One region of the Streptomyces sp. NPDC005791 genome, then DNA from elsewhere that is predicted to be linked to it. Evidence: riboswitches for the same ligand, from Rfam matches in the RefSeq annotation. Region 1 holds a riboswitch; each other region holds the start of a gene.

Region 1 (5,412 bases):
GCTCGGATATCTGGACGAGCTGGTGGGCCACAAGATCGCCCGGCCCGCGGACGACCTCCTGTCGGGGCTCGGTACCCGCGTCGAGGCAGGGGAACTGTCCCGCCGCGACGCGGCCGACATGGGCGTCCTTCTGCTGCTCGCCGGACACGAGACCACGGCGAACATGATCGCTCTGGGGACCCTCGCCCTGCTCGAACATCCCGGCCAGCTCGCCCTCCTGCGGGACACCGAGGACCCCAAGGTGGTCTCCGGCGCCGTCGAGGAGCTGCTGCGCTACCTCAACATCACCCACACGGGCCGCCGGCGGGTGGCCCTGGAGGACATCGAGATCGCGGGCGAGGTCATCAGGGCGGGCGAGGGGATCATCGTGCCCAACGACATCGGCAACCGTGACCCCGAGGTCTTCGCCGACCCCGACCGGCTCGACCTACGGCGCGACGCCCGGCGCCATGTGGCCTTCGGTTTCGGAGTGCACCAGTGTCTCGGCCAGCCGCTGGCGCGCATGGAACTGCAGGTCGTCTACAGCACCCTCTACCGGCGCATCCCCACGCTGCGGCTGGACGCCCCTCTGGAGGCCTTGTCGTTCAAGCACGACGGGTCCGTCTACGGCGTCCACGAACTGCCCGTGGCCTGGTGACTTCTCACCCCCGCGCCCGCTCCGCAGCGACACCGACGACCAAGGAGTCCTCATGAAGGTGATCCTCGACCAGGACAAGTGCGTGGCATCCGGACAGTGCGTCGTCGCCGCCGGCGATGTGTTCGACCAGGACGACGACGGCATCGCCGTACTGCTCGACCCCACGCCGTCCTCGGACCGGGCCGACGACGTCCAGCAGGCCGCTGCCGTCTGCCCGGCACTCGCCATCCTGATCCAGGACTGACCCGAGACCCCCGGCCCGCAGCAGCCCCGTACGGGCTGTTGCGGGCCATTTCTCTGCCGCGGCGCGACCGGACGGCCGCTCAGCGCGGCTTCCAGCTGAGCTTGCCGCCACCCACCCATCGCACGGCCTCCGGGTCGTCGAGGTCATGGACCGGAATGCCGGCGGCTGCGGCCGCGAGCAGGACATCGGTCATGGCGGTCGCACTGCCGATCACCTCGCCGTCGATCTCCACGATGCGGAAGGGCGGATCCCCGGGCTGGACGGGCAGGACGGTGATCCGGGGGACCGAGGTGTACGGGTTGTCAGTCATGGCTGCATCGGTTCCACGCGGGCGCTCCGGGTATGCCAGACAGCCTTCCCGTGAGCCTTATGCCCGATTTGCTCTGCTTTTTGAAAATAATCCCGTAATCCATAAAAGGCCATTTCATGCGACCTGACCCCTTCGGGCGGGAGCAAATCGCCCGAATCGGACTCGGTGACCAGGGTCACTTCGTGGGCCTCGGACGTGGGGGTTCGGGAGTCGGTTCCCTTCTGTGCCAACGGAAACGGTTGACGCGATGTGGGGTGGATTACATGAATTCCGGTGAATTGATCTTGCGAATGAATTGTGATCACTGCGCCAGGCTTGTTCCTTTCCCTATTTCTCGCCTACGGTCACCATCACTCCGGACGGAACGCCGAATCCTGCCGCCGCCCGGTGACCCGACTACTTCTTCGTACGGCAGGAGCGGGGGACCCAGGTAAGCGCCGATCCGGTTTCCGGAGCGGCTCGGGGTGAAGTCGCATTCGCGTGCGGCCGGGCATCTCCAGCCCGAACCCGACAGCTCACTTCGCAGGCGACGGAGAGGAATGCAGCATGCCCGAAAACGGTAAGCACCGTCGTTTCAGGACCAGTTCGCTGACCCGCGGCATCATTGCCGTGAGCACGGGTGGAGCCGCCCTGGCCCTCCCCGTGATCGGTGCGACCGGTGCCTTCGCCGCCCCGGCCCAGCCGGCCTCCGTCGAAAAGGTGGCGACGTCTACTGCGGTGTCCGGCAAGGCAATTGCCGCGCAGAAGTCGGAGAACGCCACCTATTCCGTGGTCGTGGGTGACACCCTTGCCAAGATCGCCCGCGAACATTCCGTGAGTGGTGGCTGGAAGGCCCTGTACGAGGACAACAAGAAGGTCGTCGGAGGAAATCCCGACCTGATTCGTCCGGGTCTTCAGCTGACCATCGGCGCCGAGGCCGACAACACGTCGGCGGACAAGGCAGAGACCAAGACCTCCGCCTCGTCCGACCGTGCCGAGGAGAGCGCTGACCGCGCCGACCGCTCGGAGCGTACGAGCACCACCGTCGCCGCGGAGGGCGCGCCCGCCGCCGAAGCCGTTCCCGCCGCCGAACCGGCCGCGTACACGGACGACCTCGACGGCTGGATCAAGGAGTCGCTGGCCGTCATGGCCGAGCACGGCATCCCCGGCAGCTACGACGGCATCCACCGCAACATCATCCGCGAGTCCGCGGGTGACCCGATGGCCATCAACAACTGGGACTCCAACGCCGCTGCGGGTATCCCGTCCAAGGGCCTGCTGCAGGTCATCGACCCGACCTTCGAGGCCTACCACGTGCCCGGTACGTCGACGGACAGCTACGACCCGGTCGCGAACATCACGGCCGCGTGCAACTACGCCGCGGACAAGTACGGCTCGATCGACAACGTCTTCGGGGCCTACTGAGTCCTCACCGTCCTCGCCGGGGCACAGGCGCCGGCGTACGGGCGTGTGACGGAGGGACAGCACTGACGGGTGGTACGGGTTCGGCGGAACCCGTACCACCCGTCAGCCGTTCACAGGGAGGTCGTGCAGCCGTGTGACGGCGGCCGACGCGCCGACGACAGGCCGCGCCGAGCCGGCTGACTGGTCTCGTACAGGTTCGTCGTCCATACTGCCCGCCGTGGAGCAGCGCATAGATTCGAAGACCAAGCCCGAGTTCGCCGCGGGGACAGACCCGGCGTACATCCCCGGCCTGACGGCCCCTGCCCCCGCGCGGACGGAGGCGGAAGCGGAGAAGGCGGAGCCCGAGGGCGGCCCGGAGAACGAGGCCGTGGACGCGCCCGCCGAGGGTGCCGCCGAGGAGTCGGTGGAAGCGTCCGAGGCCGCTGCCGACGCCGTCCCGGACGCCGACGCCGTCCCGGATGCCGACGCGGCTCCCGACGGCGGGGACGGCCCCGTCTTCGAGGTCAGCGACCGGCGCGGGTCCATCAGGGTGGACGCCGAGGGCGTCCGCTTCAGGCTCGACGACCAGGAAGCGGAGTTCGACTGGGCCGAGATCGGCGCGGTCGAGGTCAGGACCGGCCGCTTCGGGCGCCGGTTCACCGTGACCGTCCACCTGTCGAGCCGCCGGTGGTTCAACGCGGAGGTCGAGGCCGGCGCCCGCGGTGACCTGAAGACGTGGACGGCGGAGCTCGACGAGGCGCTGGACGCGTACTTCGAAGAGGCCTGACGCGCGTCCGCAGCCAGGGCCGCCTACCGGGCTGGACGTCGGCCCGGTACGCGGCATGCCCTGACGGTTTCAGGACCCCGCTGCGGTGTCGAGGACCACGGAGCGGGTCAGATGGCGCGGAAGGTCGGGATCGAGGCCGCGGGCGGCCGCGCGGGCGATCGCCAGCCGTTGGACCCGGACCAGGTCCGCAAGCGGGTCCAGGCCGCTCTCCACCCAGCGTGCCCCGGTCGCCTGCACCTGTTCCCGTAGCCCGTCCGGGGCGGCGCCGAACATCCAGGTCGCGGTACCGGCCGTGGCGATGCTGATGGGGCCGTGGCGGTATTCCATCGCCGGGTACGACTCGGTCCAGGACAGGGACGCCTCCTTCATCTTGAGCGCCGCCTCGTTGGCGAGCCCGACCGTCCAGCCGCGCCCCAGGAAGCTGAACTGGGTGCAGTCCAGGAGCCCTTCGGGCAGCGGCTCCGCCAGGGCGGTCTCCGCGTCCCGTACGACGTCCTCGGTGTGCAGCCCGAGGTGGGCGCGGAGCAGGGTCAGCGCGGTGGTCGCGAACCTCGTCTGGACCACGGACCGTTCGTCGGCGAAGTCGAGGACGACCACGTCGTCGGCGGCGGCCATCACGGGGGTGTGCGGATCGGCGGTCACGGCGACCGTCCGGGTGGCACCCCGCAGCCGGTTCAGCAGACCGAGCACCTCGGTCGTCGTACCCGAACGCGTCAGAGCGACGACCCGGTCGTACGCCCGCCCGAACGGGAACTCCGAGGCCGCGTACGCGTCCGTCTCGCCCTGGCCGGAGGCCTCACGGAGTGAGGCGTACGCCTGCGCCATGTAGAAGGACGTCCCGCAGCCGACGACGGCGACGCGCTCACCGGCGGCGGGCAGCGCGCCCTTCCGGCCGACGGCGACCTCCGTCGCACGGCGCCAGCACTCCGGCTGGTCTGCTGTCTCGGTCTCGACATGCGACATGTCCGCTCCGCTTCCGTTGCTGTGCGCACCTGGTGGGGTCGGGCTGGGTGATATCGATGCCCGCGTGTTCAATGCTGCATGTTAAGCGGGGTAATCGAGCAAGAACAAGCAAACAGGGTGCTTGTCTCTGGTCGGTATGACGGCGGTTCTCAGCCAAGCTCGGTGGGTAGTCGGCCCCATCCGGTTCTGTCATCCCCGTCTGGGTATCCACCGTTCGGTGGGGAACCGGTGGGTGACATTCCCGTACATCAGGCAGGAGATCCCCCGCGAGGAGTACCTGTGACAGCCACGGGCGATCGCCTACGGGCGGCAGGCGGTCCGGTCGAGGGTCGATTTCTCGCCAAGAGGCGTGCGCAGTAACCAAGTCCGAACACGCGGCCGGATCTCGGTCGGCATAATCGGCCCATGCCGAACAGGGGTGGGGACGTCGTGGACCTCGGCGAGGGGCCGTGCGCCTGGTCGCCACCGAGGCGGGGCTGCGGGCTCCCCGTGCCGCCGCACGGCGCACCGTGGAACGGCACACCGGCCCCGACGACAACAGGGACGCGGTGACGGCGTGGTGGCATGGATCGTGGCCCTGATCGCCGTCGCGGCCGCGCTGTGGTCGGCCGTCCGTGCACAGCAGGCCACGCGGGACGTGTACGCCGCCTCCGCCCGCATGGAGCTGCTCGAGCGTCAGGCCAAGGCGGCCGAGGCCCGCACCCTCGCCCTCACCGAGGAGATCCGCCAGCTCGGCCAGAAGCGGATACCCGCCGTGGCGACCGCACTCTCCCACCGGACCGCGGCCGTTCCCGGTCTCCGGGAGGCCGCCGAGATAGACGGTGACGCCGCACGTCTGCTGACCGAGGCAGTCCAGGCCGCGCGCACGGCGGTCCTGGAGGAGCGCGGACGCGTCGACGCGGCAGCGCGCTCGGCCATGCGCGGCACCTCCGCCAAGATCCAGTCACTGCTCAACCAGTCGCAGCACCTGCTGCAGGAACTCCAGCACGAGTACGACGACCCGCGGATCCTGCAGCTCGACTTCCGCAACGAACTGGCGCTGCGCCGCACCCAGGCCACAGCCGTGCTCTGCGACGCCTGGCCGGGCC
Region 2 (5,412 bases), on a different contig from region 1:
GCGCGAGCGCGATGTCACGGCCCGGGACGTAGCCGGCCTCCTTGACGGCCTCGATGATGAGGTCGAGGGCGGCACGGTTGGACTCGAGGTTCGGGGCGAAGCCGCCCTCGTCACCGAGACCGGTGGACAGGCCCTTGGTCTTCAGGACCTTCTTCAGCGTGTGGTAGATCTCCGCGCCCCAGCGAAGGGCTTCGGAGAAGGACTCGGCGCCGATCGGCGCGATCATGAACTCCTGGATGTCCACGTTGGAGTCGGCGTGCGAGCCGCCGTTCAGGATGTTCATCATCGGCACGGGCAGCAGGTGCGCGTTCGGGCCGCCGAGGTAGCGGAACAGCGGGAGGTCGGAGGCCTCTGACGCGGCGTGCGCCACGGCCAGCGAGACACCGAGGATGGCGTTGGCGCCGAGCGAGCCCTTGTTCTCGGTCGCGTCCAGGTCGAACATCGCCTGGTCGATGAGGCGCTGCTCGGTGGCGTCGTAACCGACGAGCTCCGGGCCGATCTGCTCGATCACGGCGAGGACGGCCTTCTCGACGCCCTTGCCCTGGTAACGGTTGGGGTCACCGTCGCGAAGCTCGATGGCCTCGAACGCTCCGGTGGAGGCTCCGGAGGGAACAGCAGCACGTCCCGTGCTGCCGTCGTCGAGGCCGACCTCGACCTCGACCGTGGGGTTCCCCCGGGAGTCGAGGATTTCCCTGGCTACGACGACGTCGATGGACGGCACGAGGCATCTCCTTCTGGGATCTGACACTGGTTGTGCAGGGTTACTGTGGCCTTGCGCCACGAGCCTAACCGGCTCGGCCCGCTCCGTCGGCCGTCCGCCCGTCCCCTGGGACGAAAAAGGACCCAAGGACCTGCATTACGGGCAAAGCCCCGAAATTCTACTGGTAAGTAACCACAAGAACTGAACGCTCCCCCTCACGTCGGACCTCCGGCCGGAGCCGTGTCCGCACCCGTGACGGGGGCCGGAAACGGCGCCGGCCCGGCACGCGGGGGCGGCGCGCCGGGCCGGGCCTCCGGGGCAGGAGGGGGCCCCGGGCTCCTGACGGTTACTTCAGGTGGAGCTGCTGACCCGGGAAGATCAGGTCGGCGTCGTCGACGATGTCGTCGTTCAGCTCGAAGAGCTTCTCCCAGCCGCCCTTGACCTTCTTCGCGTCGGCGATCTTGCCGAGGGTGTCGCCGGCCTTCACCTCGTACTCGCCGTCGCCCTTCTCGACCTTCTGGCCGGTCGGGGTGGTGACGGTCTTCGCGGGGGCCTCACGCTTCTCGCTGCGCGTGGTCGGCTGCTCGGCCTTGCGCTCCGGCGCGGCCTGAGGGGCCGTGTCGCCGTTCTTCTCGGAGCCGGTGTCGACACCCGGGTCGACACCGTCGTTCGTCAGACCGCCGGCACCGGCGCAGGCCCAGGCACCCGGGCCCTGCAGGTCGAGGAGCTTCTCGGCGGCGGCTATCTGCTGACCCTTGGTGGCCAGGTCGGCGCGGGCGGCGTACTGGGTGCCGCCGGCCGCTGCCCAGCTGGACTGCGAGAACTGCAGGCCACCGTAGTAGCCGTTGCCGGTGTTGATGGACCAGTTGCCACCGGACTCGCACTGGGCGACGGCGTCCCAGGTGTCGACGGAGGCGGCAGAGGCGCCGGTCGCACCCATGAGCGGTACGGCGACGGCGGCACCGGTGACACCGGCCAGGGTCGCGATGCGGACGGCCTTGGACGGGCGACGGTGCTTGCCCTTGCTGGAAAGCAGCATGGTTCTCCTCACCGACGCCTACGAGGTGAGCTGTCGGGTTCGGGCCTGTGAGTTGCCCGGTCACCCGCTCCCGCGGACGACTTCACCCCTAGCCGCGCCCGCCCGTCTTCCGACGGCCGGGTCCGGCGCCTACCTGGGTCCCCCGCTCCTGCCTACGGCGCTTTACGCGTCGGTCCCCTTCGGCCGACGGCAGGATTCGGCGTGACGGTCGAAGGTGCCCGCGGTGCGAGCGGCTCCGACCGTAGACACACGCAACCCCCACATTCAAAGATGGACATAACGACCAATCAGCACGTACCGGCCCGGCAGGTCGCGTCGTTTTCGCAGGTCGGAGCCAATATGGACGGATCGGACGGACGGGACGCGCCAGTTGAAGCAAAGAGACCCATGTCTCACTTACGCATAAGTGGACATAGGCCTCTGAACTGCCCCTGTTTCGGGAGCATTTTCGCGCTTCTGCTCAGTCGGTGGCGGTGGTCTCCGCCGGTTCGCTTTGTGCGCCCGCCCCGGTGAGACCGAGGTCCAGGTTCTGGCCGGGAAGGATCAGGTCCGGGTCGGAGCCCAGCTCGTCCTTGTTCGCCTCGTAGAGCGCGGACCAGCCGCCGGAGAGCTCCTGCTCGTCGGCGATCGCCCAGAGGTTGTCGCCCTCGCGGACGGTGTACGTGGTCCCTTCGACGCCCTGACGCGCCCCGGAGTCGCCACGCGAGGCGTGCCGTCCGGCGTCCCGCCCGTCGCCCGAACCGGCTTCGGCGCTCGCCTCGGGGGCCGGGACTCCGCGGTGCTTCCCACCCGTCGTTCCGTCACCCTTCGACGCACCGGGCGTCTCGGGGGACGGGCCGGCGGACGGCGAGGTGCCGGCCACGTCGTCCCGGCCCGCCGTGCCGCCGGCCGTGCTGTCGTCCACGCCGCCCTCGGAGTCGTCCGTCGCGTCGTCGGAGCCGTCGGCGTTCCGGGCGTCCTCGGTGCCGGTCGAGTCCTCGTCCGTGTCCGCCTTCTCGTCCGCCGGGTCCGACGCCTCGGGCGAGGGGGTCCCGGACGGGGTCACGGTGTCCGAGGGCTCGGCGGACGGCTCGTCGCCCGGGTCGACACCGGGCAGCCCCTCGTCCAGGGCGAGCCCGGAGATCACCGAGCAGCTGGCCCACGCCTGGGGGCCCTTGTCGTCCAGCACCTTCTCCGCGACAGCTATCTGCTGCGAGCGGCTCGCGAGGTCGGGACGGGGCGCGTAGTCCGTGCCGTCGTAGTCCGACCACGTGTCCTGCGAGAGCTGCAGGCCGCCGTAGTAGCCGTTGCCGAGGTCGGCACTCCACATGCCGCCGCTCTCGCACTCGGCGACCCGGTCCCAGGTCGACGCGTCTGCGGCTTGTGCGCTGCCGGCGCCGAGCAGCGGGATGGCGATGGCCGATCCCGTGACGCCGGCGGCGACGACGATGGCGGGTGCCTGGCGGGGGCGACGGTGTCTGCCGGTCGCGGAGCCCATGGGATTGCCTTCCGTGTGACTGACATGTGACGGGTGAGTCGAACGGTGAACCTAGCCCCACTCGAACGTGTGTCACAAGTCGATGCAGCGGAGATCACGTGAAAGTCACGGAGTTGACAGGCTGTCACCTCTTTCGGCCGGATGCCCTGGACCGAACTCGACGGGAAGCGTGCGCAGTCCCCGCATGATGAGCCCTCCGCGCCAGCGCAAATCGGCAGGTTCCGCAGCAAGCCGCAGGTCGGGGAGGCGTCGCAGCAGAGTTGCCAGCGCCACCCGCCCCTCCAGCCGTGCCAGCGGCGCCCCCAGGCAGTAGTGGATGCCGTGTCCGTATCCGAGGTGCTGATTGTCACTCCGTGCAAGGTCCAGGGTGTCCGCATCCTGGAATCGCTCCGGGTCCCGGTCGGCGGCGGCCAGCACCACGAGAACGGGGTCTCCTGCCGCGATGTCCTGGCCCCCCAGCGTCACGGATTCGGTGGCGTACCGCCACGTCGCGAGCTCCACCGGCCCGTCGTAGCGCAGCAGCTCCTCGAGACCCGTGTCGAGCAGTTCCGTCTCCCCCGCGGCCAGTGAACGCTCCAGGCGCGCACGCTGGGACGGATTGCGCAACAGGGCGTAGGTGCCGTTGCCGATGAGGTTCACGGTCGTCTCGAAACCCGCGAACAGGAGGATGAAGGCCATGGCAGCGGCCTCGTTCTCGCTGAGGTGCTCGCCGTGGTCGCTCGCCCGGATCAGCCCGGAGATCAGGTCGTCGCCGGGATTCTCCCTCTTGCGGTGGATGAGTTCGGCGAGGTAGCCGCGCATCTTCTTGACCGACCTGGCCACCCCGCCCCGCGGCCCACCGCCGTGCCGGATCATCATGCCCGCCCAGTCTCGGAAGTCGTCCTGGTCCTCGCGCGGCACTCCCAGCAGATCGCAGATGGCGTAGATGGGGAGCGGGAAGGCGAAGTCATGGATGAGGTCCGCGTTCCCCTTCTCGACGAAGTCGTCGATGAGGCGGTCCGTCAGTTCCTGGACCCGAGGCGCGAACTCCGCGACCCTGCGCGGGGTGAACGCCTTGGACACGAGACGGCGCAGCCGGGTGTGGTCCGGGGGGTCGATGTTCAGCAGGTGCGTCATCAGCTCGGCCTTGCGCTCCCCCGGGATGCCCGTCTTGCCCTTGGCGTTCGCGGAACCCGCGTGATGGGCCGGGTTCTTGGAGAGCCGGGTGTCGGCGAGGGCCTGCCTGGCATCGGCGTACCGGGTCACCAGCCAGGCCTCGACACCGCTGGGCAGCGCCGTGCGGTGCACGGGGCTGTGCTCGCGGAGCCAGGCATAGGCCGGGTACGGGTCGGTGGCGAACTCCCAGGTGAAGAGTTCGGGCGCTGCGTCGGGCTCGGAGGCCGTCTCGGGGCTGTCGTTCACCCCTCGACGCTATCCGGAGCGGCCCCGGGCCCCCCGAGTCCCTCCGCCGCGCGGATCGCGTCCCGGTAGGCGCGGGCCGCCGCCCGCAGGGCCGCCTCCGGGTCCGTGCCGTCCTGCTCGGCCCGTACGGCGAGGGCGAGGAGCCGGTAGCCGACCCCGTCGCCCTCGGGGAGCGCGGCGTCCAGACCCGCGGCACGGGCCCTGCCGCCGAGCTTGGCCGCCAGCGCCAGACCGGGCTGGCCGAGCGGCACCCCGTCGGTGACCGAGGCCCGCTGCTTCTCGATCGCCTTCGTCCGCAGCCAGTGCGCGCGGACGTCCTCCGGGGTCTCGGCGGTCTCGTCGCCGAACACATGCGGATGCCGGTGGATCAGCTTCTCGACGATCGTGGCGGCGACGTCGTCGATGCCGAACGGCTCGTCCTGGTCCTCCTGCGCGATGCGCGCGTGGAAGACGACCTGGAGCAGTACGTCGCCGAGTTCCTCGCGCAGTTCCTCGCGGTCGCCCTCCTCGATGGCCTCGACCAGTTCGTACGCCTCCTCGATGGCGTACTTCGCGAGGCCCTGGTGCGTCTTCTGCGAGGTCCACGGGCATGCGAGCCTGATCCGGTCCATGACCTGGACCAGATCCAGGAGCCGCGCGCCGGGCAGGTCGTACGAACCGGGCAACAGCTCCAGGTCCGGCATCCGCACCCGGCCGGAACCGCCGAGCCGGGCCAGGCCGTCGGTCAGTGACTGGTCGCCCTCGCCGCCCACGAGCACCACCACGGTCCGGCCGCCCGCACAGTCACCCACCAGT
Region 3 (5,412 bases), 170 kb from region 1:
CTCGGGCACCCGGCCGGCGGGGACGGCGACGACCGCGAGGTCGACCTGCTCGCCGATCTCGCCCACGGAGCGGTGCGCGGGCACCCCGTCGACCGTGCCGGGTCCGGCGGCGAAGGACGCGTTCACCGCGTACGTACGTCCGGTGAAGCCCGAGCCGAGGAGATTGCGCAGCACCGTCCGCCCGACACCGCCGGGCTCGCGGCCGACGCCGATCACCGCGACGGACCCGGGAGCCAGCAGGCGCTGGACGGAGCGCGCTTCGGCCCGCTGCTCACGTCCGCGCTGGACGGCGAGTGACTCGGCCGTGGGTTCCAGATCGAGGGTGAGGTGGACGGAGCCGTCCTCGAAGCTGCGCTGCTGGGTGAAGCCGGCGTCCCGGAACACCTTGATCATCTTGTTGTTGGCGGGCAGCACCTCGGCGGCGAAGCGGCGGATGCCCCGTTCCCTCGCCACCGCCGCGATGTGTTCGAGAAGGGCCGACGCCACACCACGGCCCTGGTGGGCGTCCTGGACGAGGAAGGCGACCTCGGCCTCGTCCGCGGGGGCCGAGGCGGGTCTGCCCTGCTCGTTGATCCGGTCGAAGCGGACGGTGGCGATGAACTCGCCGCCGATCGTGACGGCCAGCCCCACCCGGTCGACGTAGTCGTGATGGGTGAAGCGGTGCACGTCCCGGGCGGAGAGACGCGGATACGGGGCGAAGAAGCGGTAGTACTTCGATTCGTCGGACACCTGCTCGTAGAAGCTGACCAGCCGCTCGGCATCGTCCGTGGTGATGGGCCGGATGCGCGCGGTGCCACCGTCGCGGAGCACCACGTCCGCCTCCCAGTGGTCGGGGTACGCGTGATGCGGACTCTGCTCCGGAGTGGGCTCCATGGGCAAAGCCTACGGCGAGAGGGCCACGGTGCACCGGTCGCGTCGGGGGAGCGGCACGGGCACGCTGAGGGGGCCGGTGGGCGGGAACGGCCTGGTGGCGACGCCTGGCAGAGCAGTGCGCACTGCATGAGAGACTGGTCTAGACAACCCATTGTTACGTGAAGGGCAGAACCATGGCTGAGCGCCGCGTCAACGTCGGTTGGGCCGAGGGCCTGCACGCCCGCCCCGCTTCCATCTTCGTCCGTGCCGCCACGGCCTCCGGCGTCCCCGTGACGATCGCCAAGGCGGACGGCGACCCGGTGAACGCCGCCTCCATGCTCGCGGTGCTCGGCCTGGGCGCCCAGGGTGGCGAGGAGATCGTGCTCGCGTCCGAGGCGGACGACGCCGAAGCCGCCCTGGACCGCCTGGCGAAGCTGGTCACCGAGGGGCTCGAGGAGCTTCCGGAGACCGTCTGATCCCGGCCGTCTCGAACCGGCAGCATTTCTGCGGAAAGCCGCGGCACCCCCACCCGGGAGCCGCGGCTTTTCGCATTCCGTGAACAATCCAGGGGCGAGCCCCGAAAAGCCGGATCAGGGCAGCAAAAAGGCAGCCCTCCGATCATTACCCTCTTTGTATACGGCGCAATTGTTAATGGCGGGCTCCCGCGATGTTTACGGGGTGTTGCGAAGTTCTCACCCGGGCCGCGCCCGCCGTGCTCCCGGACACGTACGGGCGCCGCAGCCGGTGGGCCGCGGTGGCCCGCTCGGCGTGCTGGGCGGCGAGCAGCCTGGCCCGCTCCGTGTCCCGGCGCGCCACGGCGTCGACGAGAGCGCCGTGCTCGGCCCAGGAGTCCGCGGGGCGGGCCGGCTGCTCGACGGCGTACATCCAGGCGATCTTGTGCCGGAGCTGGGTGAGCAGCGCGATCAGCGCGGGGCTGCCCGATGCCTGCGCCAGCGTCTCGTGGAACCAGCCGCCCAGGGAGCGCAGATCCTCTCCCTCGGCCCTGCGCACCCGTTCCTGCCCCAGCCTGACCAGGCCGCGGAGCACCTTGAGGTGCGCCTCGGTGCGACGTTGCGCCGCGCGGGCGGCTCCGAGGGGTTCCAGGAGCATCCTGATCTCCAGAAGATCTGCGGCCTCCTGCTCCGTGGGTTCGGCGACACAGGCACCGGCGTGCCGACGGGTGACGACGAACCCCTCGGACTCCAGGGTGCGCAGCGCCTCGCGTACGGGGACGCGGGAGACGCCGTAGCGGCGCGCGAGCACTTCTTCGGTGAGGCGGCTGCCGCGTTCGAAGACACCGGAGACGATGTCGTCACGGATTGCCGTGCATACCGAATGCGCTGGGATGCGCATGTCCGAACCTCCGCCTTAATCCCCGCGGAACGCGGCCGATCGACGCCTGTTCGGTGACTCTATTGCAACCGGCGGGAATTTCCGATGGCGGGGTGGAATCCATGGATATCTTTTGGCCAGGGAACACTTCCGCAGGGCTTCTGCGGACCTTGTCCGGGCACATGACGAAGGGCCCCGGCGGATGCCGGGGCCCTTCGTCGGAGCGCTGTCGCGCGGCGTGGGGTCAGACCTGGACGCCATGGGCGCGGAGGTAGGCGACGGGGTCCATGTCCGAGCCGTACTCGGGGGTGGTGCGGGCCTCGAAGTGCAGGTGCGGCCCGGTGGAGTTGCCGGTCGAGCCGGAGATGCCGATCTGCTCACCCGAACCGACGCTCTGGCCGACGGACACACCGATCGAGGAGAGGTGGCCGTACTGGGTGTACGTGCCGTCGTTCATGCGGAGCACGATGTTGTTGCCGTACGCGCCACCCCAGCCCGCCTCGACGACCGTACCGGCGCCGACGGCGACCACGGAGGTGCCGGACGCCGCCTGGAAGTCCACACCGGAGTGGCTGCCGGAGGACCAGAGCGCGCCACCGGACTTGTAGCCGGTGGTCACGTGCGAGCCCGCGACCGGGAGATGGAAGGAGTTCAGACGGGCACGCTCGGCGGCCCGTGCGGCACGCGCCTCGGCCTCGCGCGCCTCCGCGGCGCGGGCCTCGGCCTTGCGCTTCGCCTCAGCCTTCGCCTTGGCCTTCGCCTTGGCCTTCGCCTCCGCTTCGGCCTTGACCTCGGCGGCTATGTCGGCCTGGTGCTGCTGGGCCTTCGCCTGGGCACCGATCTGGGCGGCGAGGGTGGTGTCGAGGGCGACGGTCTGGGTCAGACCGGTGGCGGTGACGGCCTCGGAGTCCGCGGCGAGAGCCGGGGAGGCGGTGGTACCGATGACTCCGGCTGTGGCCAGGGCCGCGATACCGGCGACCTCGGCGCTCTTGCGCGTCAGGCGGCTCGGGGCACGGTGCTTCCCGGTGGCACGGATGAACGCCATGGAGGGGCTGGTCCTTTCCTTCCTTCTCGCCTACCGGGTTAGCTGACGGGTTCGGAGCAGGAAGGTCTCCTACGGGCCCCTGAGCCTCCGACGAGGCACAGGAATCCGATTCACCCCAGGGACTTATGTGGGTCCCCGGCTCCCCAGGCTCGCGCCTGACGGGGACTCGGCGATGGCTGTCCGGCGCCGCGGACGCGGCAGTCGTCTGGCGGACAGCCGAGCCGACGCTAGAGCGGTCCACTTTCCCCCGCCAAACGGAAAGGGCCTTTTGTCGCACATCCCACAGGTCGAACGCGGAGCATTCCCACGAAACGGACAAATGGCAAAACCCCGGCGAGTTCATACTCGCCGGGGTCCGTCATGTCCCGTTCCGTCAGCTGGTGACGACCGAGACCTCGCCGATACCGAGCGCCTTCACGGGCTCCGCGATCTGTGCGGCGTCCCCGACCAGAACCGTGACCAGCCGGTCGACCGGGAACGCGTTGACCACGGCGGCAGTCGCCTCGACCGTGCCGGTCGAGGCCAGGCGGGCGTACAGCTCGGCCTGGTAGTCGTCCGGAAGGTGCTGCTCCACCTGGTCGGCGAGAGTGCCCGCCACGGAGGCCGCGGTCTCGTACTTCAGCGGGGCCACACCCACGAGATTCTGCACGGCGGTCTCGCGCTCGGCATCGGTGAGCCCCTCGGCCGCCAGGGTGCGCAGAACCTTCCACAGGTCGTCGAGCGCCGGACCGGTGGATTCCGTGTCGACGGATCCGCTGATGGCGAGCATCGCGGCGCCGGTCGCCCCGGAGGCGGAACCGGGCGCCGTCGAACGCAGCACCTGCCCGAAGGCCCGGACGCCGTAGGTGTAGCCCTTCTCCTCGCGCAGCACGCGGTCCAGCCGCGAGGTGAGGGTGCCGCCCAGGCAGTACGTGCCGAGGACCTGGGCGGGCCACACGCTGTCGTGCCGGTCCGCTCCGATCCGGCCGATCAGCAGCTGGGTCTGCACGGCTCCCGGGCGGTCCACGATGACCACACGGCCGGTGTCGTCCGCGGTGATCGGGGGCACCGGCCGGGCTTGGCCGGCGTTGCCCGACCAGTCCCCGACGGTGTCGGACAGCAACGCGTCGAGGTCCACCTCGGTGAGGTCACCGACGACTACGGCCGTCGCGGTGGAGGGGCGGACATGGGCGTCGTAGAAGGCGCGTACGGCGGCGGCATCGATCCGCCGGACCGTCTCCTCGGTGCCCTGGCGCGGACGCGACATCCGCGCCGTGGCGGGGAAGAGCTCCTTGGAGAGCTGCTTGGCGGCCCGCCGTGCCGGGTTGGCCTGCTCGTGCGGGATCTCGTCGAGGCGGTTGACCACCAGACGCTCGATCTCGCTCTCCGCGAAGGCCGGGGCCCTCAGGGCCTCGGCGACCAGGCCGAGGGCCTTGGCCAGCCGGGAGACCGGGACCTCCAGGGAGACACGGAGACCCGGGTGGTCCGCGTGTGCGTCCAGCGTGGCGCCGCACCGCTCCAGCTCGGCGGCGAATTCCTCCGCCGAACGCTTGTCCGTGCCCTCGGACAGGGCGCGCGCCATGATCGTGGCCACACCGTCCAGGCCCTCGGGTTCGGCGTCCAGCGGGGCGTCGAGGAAGATCTCCACGGCGACGACCTGCTGGCCGGGGCGGTGGCAGCGCAGCACGGTCAGCCCGTTGGGCAGGGCGCCGCGTTCGGGCGCGGGAAAGGCCCAGGGCCTGGCCTCGCCGGCGGTCGGCTGCGGGTGGTACTCCATCGTCACTCCAGTCACGGCGGCGTCGGTCACTTGTCGGCCCCCTCGTGCGCTTCGGCACCGTCCGTCTCGTCGGCCGGTTCGACCGGTTCGTAGACCAGGACCGCACGGTTGTCGGGGCGCAGGTGCGCCCGGGCGGCGGCCTTGACCTCGTCGGCCGTCACGTCGAGCACCCGGCCCACCGCGGTCAGGGCGAGCTGCGGGTCACCGAACAGGACGGCGTACCGGCACAGTTCGTCGGCACGGCCGGCGACCGTGCCGAGCCGGTCCAGCCACTCGCGCTCCAACTGCGCCTGGGCGCGTTCCATTTCCTCCGGCGTGGGGCCTTCCTCGGCGAACCGGGCCAGCTCCTCGTCGACGGCCTCCTCGATCAACGGCACCTCGACGCCACCGGACGTCTTGACGTCCAGCCAGCCCAGCGAGGGCGCGC

What was found. A riboswitch is a leader RNA that binds a small molecule or an ion and turns the genes downstream of it on or off. The one in region 1 is predicted to bind cyclic di-AMP.
Positions count from the first base shown of each region.
Region 2: another riboswitch for cyclic di-AMP. It lies ahead of ACFYSH_RS15800 (transglycosylase family protein); the one in region 1 lies ahead of ACFYSH_RS18085 (transglycosylase SLT domain-containing protein).
Region 3: another riboswitch for cyclic di-AMP. It lies ahead of ACFYSH_RS17525 (M23 family metallopeptidase); the one in region 1 lies ahead of ACFYSH_RS18085 (transglycosylase SLT domain-containing protein).

Region 1 is NZ_JBIAIP010000008.1:268,747-274,158, forward strand. It holds gene ACFYSH_RS18070 (cytochrome P450) at 1-637, shown strand, start outside; gene ACFYSH_RS18075 (ferredoxin) at 690-881, shown strand; gene ACFYSH_RS18080 (hypothetical protein) at 961-1,191, opposite strand; cyclic di-AMP (ydaO/yuaA leader) riboswitch at 1,547-1,733, shown strand; gene ACFYSH_RS18085 (transglycosylase SLT domain-containing protein) at 1,738-2,595, shown strand; gene ACFYSH_RS18090 (hypothetical protein) at 2,813-3,361, shown strand; gene ACFYSH_RS18095 (SIS domain-containing protein) at 3,431-4,324, opposite strand; gene ACFYSH_RS18100 (ATP-binding protein) at 4,881-5,412, shown strand, end outside.
Region 2 is NZ_JBIAIP010000007.1:96,800-102,211, forward strand. It holds gene eno (phosphopyruvate hydratase) at 1-721, opposite strand, end outside; gene ACFYSH_RS15800 (transglycosylase family protein) at 1,047-1,739, opposite strand; cyclic di-AMP (ydaO/yuaA leader) riboswitch at 1,740-1,909, opposite strand; gene ACFYSH_RS15805 (transglycosylase family protein) at 2,200-3,216, opposite strand; gene ACFYSH_RS15810 (cytochrome P450) at 3,322-4,617, opposite strand; gene ACFYSH_RS15815 (nucleoside triphosphate pyrophosphohydrolase) at 4,614-5,412, opposite strand, start outside.
Region 3 is NZ_JBIAIP010000008.1:99,780-105,191, reverse strand. It holds gene ACFYSH_RS17540 (GNAT family N-acetyltransferase) at 1-873, opposite strand, end outside; gene ACFYSH_RS17535 (HPr family phosphocarrier protein) at 1,047-1,328, shown strand; gene ACFYSH_RS17530 (GntR family transcriptional regulator) at 1,501-2,205, opposite strand; gene ACFYSH_RS17525 (M23 family metallopeptidase) at 2,429-3,229, opposite strand; cyclic di-AMP (ydaO/yuaA leader) riboswitch at 3,242-3,411, opposite strand; gene ACFYSH_RS17520 (pitrilysin family protein) at 3,603-4,985, opposite strand; gene ACFYSH_RS17515 (pitrilysin family protein) at 5,012-5,412, opposite strand, start outside.